Regions from separate parts of the Microbacterium sp. 22195 genome, predicted to be linked through region 3. Evidence: predicted binding sites of a transcription regulator. Region 3 holds the regulator's gene; each other region holds the start of a gene.
The links. Region 3 encodes LexA, which represses DNA repair genes until DNA is damaged. Its sites were predicted from a motif close to TCGAACANNTGTTCGA; they were not measured.
Positions count from the first base shown of each region.

Region 1: ACTJJ4_RS00140 (HNH endonuclease signature motif containing protein) is a predicted target of LexA. The motif match lies at 627-642, and genes of this name have one in related genera.
Region 2: ACTJJ4_RS13295 (DUF222 domain-containing protein) is a predicted target of LexA. The motif match lies at 1,219-1,234, and genes of this name have one in related genera.
Region 4: ACTJJ4_RS17905 (HNH endonuclease signature motif containing protein) is a predicted target of LexA. The motif match lies at 982-997, and genes of this name have one in related genera.

Region 1 is NZ_JBQEPE010000001.1:26,566-28,763, reverse strand. Features, by position in the region: gene ACTJJ4_RS00150 (lysoplasmalogenase) at 1-153, shown strand, start outside; gene ACTJJ4_RS00145 (RNA-binding S4 domain-containing protein) at 150-524, shown strand; gene ACTJJ4_RS00140 (HNH endonuclease signature motif containing protein) at 908-2,198, shown strand, end outside.
Region 2 is NZ_JBQEPE010000004.1:141,735-143,932, reverse strand. Features, by position in the region: gene ACTJJ4_RS13295 (DUF222 domain-containing protein) at 1-1,187, opposite strand, end outside; gene ACTJJ4_RS13290 (DUF1992 domain-containing protein) at 1,370-1,933, shown strand.
Region 3 is NZ_JBQEPE010000005.1:16,909-19,106, reverse strand. Features, by position in the region: gene ACTJJ4_RS14255 (GAF domain-containing protein) at 1-513, shown strand, start outside; gene lexA (transcriptional repressor LexA) at 518-1,204, opposite strand; gene ACTJJ4_RS14245 (hypothetical protein) at 1,246-1,509, opposite strand; gene ACTJJ4_RS14240 (LysM peptidoglycan-binding domain-containing protein) at 1,510-1,896, shown strand; gene ACTJJ4_RS14235 (histidinol-phosphate transaminase) at 1,944-2,198, shown strand, end outside.
Region 4 is NZ_JBQEPE010000009.1:29,990-32,187, forward strand. Features, by position in the region: gene ACTJJ4_RS17905 (HNH endonuclease signature motif containing protein) at 1-971, opposite strand, end outside; gene ACTJJ4_RS17910 (MogA/MoaB family molybdenum cofactor biosynthesis protein) at 1,133-1,612, shown strand; gene ACTJJ4_RS17915 (molybdenum cofactor biosynthesis protein MoaE) at 1,609-2,034, shown strand; gene ACTJJ4_RS17920 (MoaD/ThiS family protein) at 2,053-2,198, opposite strand, start outside.

The sequences.
Region 1 (2,198 bases), on a different contig from region 3:
CTCGCCAGCGACTCGATCCTCGCCTTCCGGCTGTTCCTGCCGGAAGGCCTGCCCGCGTGGATGGGACCGGCGGTCATGATCACCTACACGATCGGACAGGGACTGATCGTGTGGGGTGTGCTCGGGACGCTCGCCGGAAGGACGCAGAGATGACGGATGCCGTGAAGCCGGCGCGCATCGACAGCTGGCTCTGGGCGATCCGCGTCTACAAGACCCGATCCGCCGCCACCACAGCGGTGCGTGCGGGGCATGTGCGCGTGAACGGAGAGCGCATCAAGGCCGCACAGACTGTGAAGCCCGGAGACGAAGTGCGGGTGCGGATCTCCGGATTCGACCGGATCCTCATCGTGCGGCAGACCCTGACCAAGCGCGTCGGAGCACCCGTGGCGGCCACCGCCTACGACGACCGCACGCCGCCGCGTGATCCGGTGGCCATGCTCGCCGTCCGGGATCGCGGTGCAGGTCGACCGACCAAGCGCGAGCGCCGCGAGATCGACCGCCTGCGCGGGCGCGACGATCTCTGAGAACGCGGCGCCTGAAGCGGGATGAACGGGCTGAACCGGCATGCGCGTGATCGGGAAGTCCAGATCATCAGAAGAAAACGGCGCTCGAGTCGCTTCCATTATTCGAATATTTGTACTACACTGGATGCATGATGACGGGACTCGACTCTCTCCTCCAGCGGCGTGACGCGCTGCTGGAGGCGTGGGTGTCGAAGCAGCGGCAGATCGCCCGTCTGCAGGCCGAAGCCGCCGAACTGCTCGCTGAGCGGTGGGAGCTGTTCGAGGAGGAGAACGCCACCGCGCCAGGGCATCAGGGCGTGATCGAACGCTCCATGCTCGCCGAGTACTCCGCGGCCGGACACGTCTCCAAGGGCGCGATGGAGTACTCGTTCACGGATGCCCGGATGCTGGCGCAGTTCCCGGCCATCCGTGCGGCCTTCCAGGACGGGCGAATCACGCCCGCTCATGTGCGGCACCTGCTGGCCGAGTCTCAGCCGGTGCGTGAAGCGATCGATACCGGCGAGGTCACCCCGGACACGCTGGGTTTGTACGAGCAGGCTGCCCTGGAGATCGCCGAGCATGACACCGCCGCCCGCACCCGAGCACACGCCCGTCAGGTCGCCGCGGCCCTGGCCGGTGCGACGGTGGTGGAGCAGCACACGAAGGCCTTCGACGAACGGACGGTCACGATCCGCTCCGTCGGCGACGGGCTGGCGCTGTTGCAGGCGGTGCTGCCCGAGGTCCTCGCGGTGGCGATCCACGACCGACTCACCCGGATGGCGCGCCACCTCTCCGGCCACCGGGAAGACCGCGACCCGACCCTGCCGCCACACGAACCGTCCGCGGAGGAGTGGGCAGCATGGGAAGCCGAGTTCACCGCCGCGGACCGTGCCGAGCAGGCCCTGTTCGCGGAGATCGCCCGCGGCGATGCCCTCACCTCACAGGAGGACGAGGGCCGCTCCACTGCTGCAGGTCAGGCCACCGCGATTGCGGGCCCGGCCGGCCCGACAGCGGGCACCGACGACGCGACGAACAGCATCGGCGGTTCGAACTCCGACGTCGATGACACCTCGGATGATCACTTCGGCGATTACCTGAAACAACGGCTGGACTCGGACGGGTTCTGGCCCGATGAGGATGATCCGGATCCTGGTGGGCCGCGGCAGGAACCGGACCTGAACCACTGGACGGACCCGAACGTCGATCCGGACAGTCCGTGCATCATCCACCTCTCCGACGACCCGCGCACGTACGACCAGCTGCGCGCGGACCTGCTCACCGACCTGCTTCTCACCACGAACCCATCGGATGCGCACGGGACCGCGCTGGGGAGCATCCGCGCGACCGTCCAGGTCACCGTCGCGGCCACCACCCTCCACGGTGAGGACAACAAGCCTGCCGAACTCGACAGTCACGGGCCCCTCCACCCGGACACCGCCCGCACCCTCGCCGGCGCGAACACAGGGTGGACCCGGTTGTTCCTGAACCCGGGCGGGATGATCGCCGAGACCGACACCTATACGCCGACGGAACCGATGCGCAGGTTCCTCAGGGCCCGAGATCAGCACTGCCGGTTCCCCGGCTGCCGCATGCCCATCCACCGATGCGAGTCAGACCATAACCTCGACTGGGCCCTCGGCGGCAAGACCTCCATCGAGAATCTCGCGTACTTCTGCAAGACCCACCACGCCCTCA
Region 2 (2,198 bases), on a different contig from region 3:
GCGCACCCGCCGTCGCGTTCGACGAGGGCGAGCTTCTGCGCTCTCGTGAACAGGCGGTTCTCGCGCCCGAGGTCGAGGATCTCTCCGGCGCCGTCCAGCACGCAGGGGATGACGCCGCCGGAGGCTGCCATCCGCCGGATCGCAGTCACCGACAGGGGCTGGTCGGTCCCGTCGATGGTGCCATATCCGGCGCCGCTCTCGAGGTCGTCGAGGTTGACGCGCACGATCACGGTCGCGCCTGCCACGGGAACAGATGTGTCGCAGCCGAGCACATGCCCGCAGAACAGGGCGAGCGCGTCGGCGCGCATCATCGCGACCGTCCGCCGGTCCTCGTCCACACCGTCGGCATCCGCATTCGCGAAGCCGCCAGAGCGAGGCGTACCTGCCGCGCCGTGGGCATCAGTCCCGGCGTCCTGAGCATCCGCACGGCGCGCGGCGACCGCCGCGGCCTCGGCGTCTTTGCGGGCCTGGAACTGGGCGGTGACGTATCCGTCGATCGCGGTGCGGATCGGTGCGCCGGACTCCACGTCGGTGACAAGGCTGAGGTGCAGCATCCCGTCGCGCTCGAAGAACGTCAGCGACCGGGACGCCCGGCGCTCCTCTTCGCGTGCTTCGAGTCTGTCCTGCTCCAGCAGGATCTCGGCGCGCTTGACGAGCCGGCGCACGTCATCCAGTGACAGCCCGACCGCGCGTTCCACGAGCCGCGCCTCCACGTCCGCGACGACGTCTCGGTCGCGTCCGATGCGCGCGCGGTCCAGGAACTCCACGATCACCGCAGCCCCGGCCGCCCCCACAGCACCGGCGGACAGCGCCGTCTCGACAGCGGGGTACTTCGCCGGCATCCGCTCGCCGACCAGATCCACCCGGGGCGCCACTGCCTCCCCGACTTTCACCAACCGCGCGGCGTCCCCTGTCGAGACGCCGGTCGTCGCGGCGATCAGAGCCGCGGGCGTCCGGAACCCGGCCTGCTTCGCCAGCGACTCCGCGCCCAGCTCCGCACGCGACTCATGCGCGATGCCGGCCGCGACCCGTGCCTGCAAGGCGTCCAAGGCCCGTCGAGCCGACCCGATCGCCGCGTTCAAGGCCATCAGATCGGCTCGAGCCAACCGGTCATCATCGTCAGCATCCGCCCATACCGCGTCGAGGACCGACACGGCCTCGTGCAGGTTGACCAGGGGAGCTGACATACCTCAACGATACGGACAGTGGCCAACGGTGTCAAGCATTTCTTCGAGAAAAGATTCAAAATCATGACGTGAATTCCGAATATAAATACGAAGAAGAACGGTCGCTCGTCAGCGCGCTTCGAACGCTATCCGCGCCTCCCGACACGGCGGTCGCATACCCTGGAAGCACCGGAGGTGATCCGATGTCCGACGCGATGAGCAATGCCGCCCGCTATCGAGCGCAACGGGACGCGGGGGAGCAGCCAGAGCCCGAGCCGCCCGCCGAGGCGCCGATGGTGCTGAACGCGCAGAACAAGTCGGAGTTCGTCGAGACGGCGATCCAGCTCGCGATCCGGCAGGGCGTGTTCGATGATCTGCCTGGTGCCGGCAAGCCGATCGAGGGCCTCGGCACGCATCACGATCCGGACTGGTGGATCCGCAGGAAGATCGAGACCGAGAACCTCTCGGGTCTCGGCCCGCCGGCGCTGATGCTGCGGGTCGAGGACCGCGGACTCGACGACGAACTCGACCGGCTCGGACGTGAGGAGGACGTCCGCAGCGTGCTCGAGGACTTCAATCGCCGTGTCATCGAGGCGCGCCGCCAGCTGCTCGGTGGTCCGCCGGTCGTCACCAAGACCCGCGACGTCGATGCCGAGGTGGCGGCATGGCGGGAGCGTCGCACCGTCGCGCGGGCGGTCGCGGATGCTGCGGAGCAGATGGATGCGGAGCCGCGACGTCGTCGCGGATGGTGGCGGCGCTCCGAGTGACGGGCGACCGGCTCAGCCCATGACGACGAGCTGAGCGGGACGTCCTCCTCTCGTCCCTCGGCGCGGTCGCAGGATCACCCAGGCCACGTCTTCGGCTCCCCGCGATGACGCGGATGGGTGCGCTCCCACAGTGTCGGATGGATGCTGGACTCGATCCAGCTCGCGCACGTGACCCGACCGTGACTTTTGGGTCTTGCGGAGCGGATGCTGTGGGTCCAATATGTGCTCAAGGAGCCGCTCAATACTGGGATGGCGGCGGCTCCGA
Region 3 (2,198 bases):
CTGCGCAGGGCCGCGCAGCCTCTGCTGGCCGGCGTGCAGGGACCGGCGCTGGTCGTCGACGACCACGGCTGGGTCGCCGCGCAGCAGGGGCTGTCCGCCCGCGACCGGATCGAGGTCCCGCACGCGGATCGCACCCTCGCCGTGCCCGGACTGGGTGTGTGCGTGCCCGAGCGCCTGCCGGAGGGCTGGCTGATCAGACCCGCGGCGGACACCTCTGTGGTGGCGGTGCTCGACCTCAGGGGCGCGCAGGCGTGCATCGAGGTGCGGGCCGACGCATCCACCTGGCGCGTGCCGCTCACGCCGCGGCACGCCGACATGCTCGCCCTGCTCTCGGATGCCGGTCCCGCCGGCGTCACGGCCGCCGACCTCAGCCGTCGCCTGCACGGCGACGTCGACCATCAGGTCACCGTGCGCGCGGAGTTCTCCCGCCTGCGACGCTCGGCGGGCGCGCTGGTCGCCGGCGCGCCGTACCGGATCGCGGACGGAGTCCTGCTGAGCGTGCGGCGGGGATAGCCGATCAGACGGCGCGCAGCACCGCCACGACCTTGCCGAGCACCACGGCCTCGTCGCCGAGGATCGGCTCGAACGCCGAGTTGCGGGGGAGCAGCCAGGTGTGGCCGTCCCGCCGGCGGAAGGTCTTGACCGTCGCCTCGCCGTCGATCATGGCCGCGACGATCTCGCCGTTCTCGGCGTTGCTCTGCGTGCGCACCACCACCCAGTCCCCGTCGCAGATGGCGGCGTCGATCATGGACTCGCCGTTGACCTTGAGCATGAACAGCTCGCCCTTGCCGACGAGCTGGCGGGGGAGCGGGAAGATCTCCTCGACCTGCTGCTCCGCGGTGATCGGGATGCCGGCCGCGATCTGGCCGACCAGGGGGACCAGGGCCGCGTCTCCGACGGCGGGAGCGGAATCGGCGGGATTCTCCGTGCTCGTGCCGGGGAGATCGATCAGCACCTCCATGGCGCGGGTCTTGCCGGGATCACGGCGGAGGTAGCCGCTGAGCTCGAGCTGGCCCAGCTGGTGGGTGACGCTGGAGAGCGACTTGAGCCCGACGGCGTCACCGATCTCGCGCATGCTCGGCGGATAGCCGTACCGGGCGATGGAGGTCTGGATGACCTCGAGGATCGCGATCTGCTTCGCGCTGAGGCTCTTGCGGCGACGCGTGCGCGGAGCCTCGGATGCGGGGGTGGCGTTCTCGCTCATCGGTGCTCCTTCTCAGCGGGCCGGACCGGGCTGGATCCGCGTCATCGCGGGCTTCCGGTTCGAATGTCGGTGGCCAGTGGTGTGCTGTCCATATCGAAACCGTATCCGAGATATCGCGGAAAACGGAAGATCTGTTCGAGCGTGTCGGCGACATTCTCGGACGGGTTTCGAAGAATTCTTGACAGATGTTCGATATCGAAGATAGATTCGGAACACAGCTTCGCATCCGGCGTCCCCGGCCGGATGCCGGATGCGAAAGCTGTACCGGTCCCGCCGATCGGCGGGAAGAAGAAGAGGAGCCTCACATGAGCACCATCAGCATCCAGAGCCCCGCGATCCTTCGCGCCTCCGCAGGTGCCTCCACGCGTGCGGTGCGCTCGACGAAGCTCCGCCTCACGGTGCGCGGTCGTCGTGTGCTGGCGGCGGTCGCCGCTGCCCCTCTCGTCGCGGGCATCGCGTTCTCGGTGCTGGCGGGCGGTTCGGCACTCGCCTCGGGTGAGCAGAACGCCGGGGTCTCCTTCGAGACCGTGACGGTGCTCCCGGGCGACACCCTGTGGTCGATCGCGTCGGAGATCGCGCCCGGCGTCGACCCGCGTGACGTGATCGACGACATCATGAGTCTGAACAACCTCAGCAGCGGTGCGATCCAGGCCGGTTCCGAGATCGCCATCCCGACGCAGTACTCGCACTGATCGTCATCCGGGAACTGGCCCGGATTCCGCGCTCTACCATGGGAAGAGTGACCTCTCTCGACGAGCTGCCTCTCCGCGACGATCTGCGCGGGCTCACCCCCTACGGCGCCCCGCAGGCTCCTCTGCCCGTGGCGCTGAACGTGAACGAGAACACGCATCCGGTGCCGGAGTCGGTGGTCGGCGACATCCTCGACGACATCGCCCTGGCGCTCAGCGACGTCAACCGCTACCCCGACCGCGAGTTCACCCAGCTGCGTGAGGCCTTCGCCGCCTATCTCGGCCACGAGCTGACCGCCGACCAG
Region 4 (2,198 bases), on a different contig from region 3:
TCAGCCCAGAAGCCATCCGCGTCCAGATGACGGGCGATCAGCTCCCGGAAGGCGGCTTCGGTTTCGGCATCCGCGTCACTGAGGGAGGAGTCCGCGGCCGCAGCATCGGCGCCGTGGCTCATGGGGCCGTCAGTGGACCGTTCGCGGGTGGTTTCCTGCCCCTCAACTCCGGCCGCGGCGGCGTCTGACTCAGCGGCGGCGATGCGGGCGATCTCCTCGAACAGGGCCTGCTCGGAACGCTCGGCGCTGGCCCATTCGGCTTCCCACGCCGCCCATTGCGCCTCGGTCGGTTCCTCAGGCGGCAGGTCACGGTCTTCGGGGTGACCGCACAGGTGCTGGGCCATCTTGGTGAGCCGGTCGTGGATCGCGACGGCGAGATGCTCGGGAAGCACGGCCTGCAGCAGTGCGAGGCCGTCGCCGACGGACCGGACGGTGACGGTCCGTTCGGAGAACGCCCTCTGCTGCTGCTCGGTGACGGTCAGCCCGGCCAGTGCCGCGGCGACCTGCCGAGCATGCGCTCTGGTGCGCGCCGCGGTGTCGCGTTCGGCGACCTCCAGACACGCCTGCTCGTACAGCGCGAGCGTGTCGGGGGTGGTCTCGCCGGTGTCGATCGCTTCACGCACCGGCTGCGATTCGCGGATGATCTCGCGGACATGCGACGGCGTGACTCTCCCGTCGGCGAACGCGGCGCGCACGGCAGGGAACCGGTGCAGCATCCGCGCGTCGGTGAATGCGAACTCCATCGACCCCTTCGACAGGTGCCCGGTGGCCGCGAACTGCGCCAGCATCGACCTCTCTATGGATCGCGCGTGCACGGGCTCCACCTGGAGCTCCTGCTCGAACAGCTCCCATCGGTCCGCGAGGATCTCCGCCGCCTCGGCCTGCAGCCGGGCGATCTCCCGCTGCTTCGACGCCCACGCATCCAGCAGCGCGACCCGCTGCCGGTGGAGTGCATCGAAGTCCTGGGCCATGCTCACAGTGTAGTATATATGTTCGAGAATTGGAAGGGGAATCAGGACTTGCTTTTCCGATGTGAACTGGATCTTTCCGGCTTTCGGTCTTGCTGGGATGACCGGCGGGGCGCGACCGCCGGAACGCGCCGACCGCAACGGGCCCTCGCTAGGCTGAGGGCATGTCGCCGGCAGCCGCAGTCATCACGGTCTCGGACCGCTCCGCCCGTGGTGAGCGCGCAGATGCATCCGGGCCCATCGGGGTCGCAGCGCTCCGCGCGGCCGGTTTCGACTGCGACGACGCGATCGTCATCCCGGACGGCGCCGACGAGGTCGAGCGCGCACTGCACGAGGCGGTGCAGCGCGGCATCCGCCTGATCGTCACGACAGGCGGCACCGGCATCGGCCCGCGTGACCGCACCCCCGAGGGAACCGCCCGCGTGCTCGACCGCGAGCTGCCGGGCATCGCCGAGGAGCTGCGCCGCCGAGGCGCAGCCGAGAAGCCTGCGGCCCTGCTCTCCCGCGGACTCGCAGGCGTCGCCGGGAACGCGCTCATCGTCAACCTCCCCGGTTCCACCGCAGCCGTCACCGACGGCATCCGACTCGTGCTCGAGATCGCGCGCCACGCGCTCGGGCAGCTCGAAGGGGAGGACCATCGATGACCATCCGCCTCGCGCAGATCAGCACCGAGCCGCTCGACGTCGACGCCCACCGTGCCGCCGTCGACGACCCCCGCATGGGCGCCGAGATCACCTTCGTGGGCCGCGTCCGCGACAACGACGAGGACGCCGCGACCCCCGTCGTCGCACTGGAGTACTCGGCCCACCCCGACGCCGAGAAGACCCTGCGCGCGCTCATCGCCGACGCCGTCGGCGAGACGGATGCCATCGTCGCCGCCAGCCACCGCATCGGGCGCCTGGAGGTCGGCGAGGCCGCTGTCGTGGTGTCGGTCGTATCGGGCCATCGCGGTGTCGCCTACGAGGTGTCCCGCGCGCTGATCGAGGCCATCAAGCACAGTCTTCCCATCTGGAAGCGGCAGATCGAAGCCGACGGCGCCACCGTCTGGAAGGGGCTCGGCGGCTGACCCTTCTGCAGGAGGTGCTCAGCCGCCGGCGAACGGCGGCAGCACGTCGACCACCGCGTCGGCGGTCAGCGGCCACGACTCGTCGACGCGCGCGCCGTCGACCAGCACGGAGCAGCGCGGCAGGATCTCCGCGAGCGCCGGGTGATCGTCGCGCAGACGCGCGG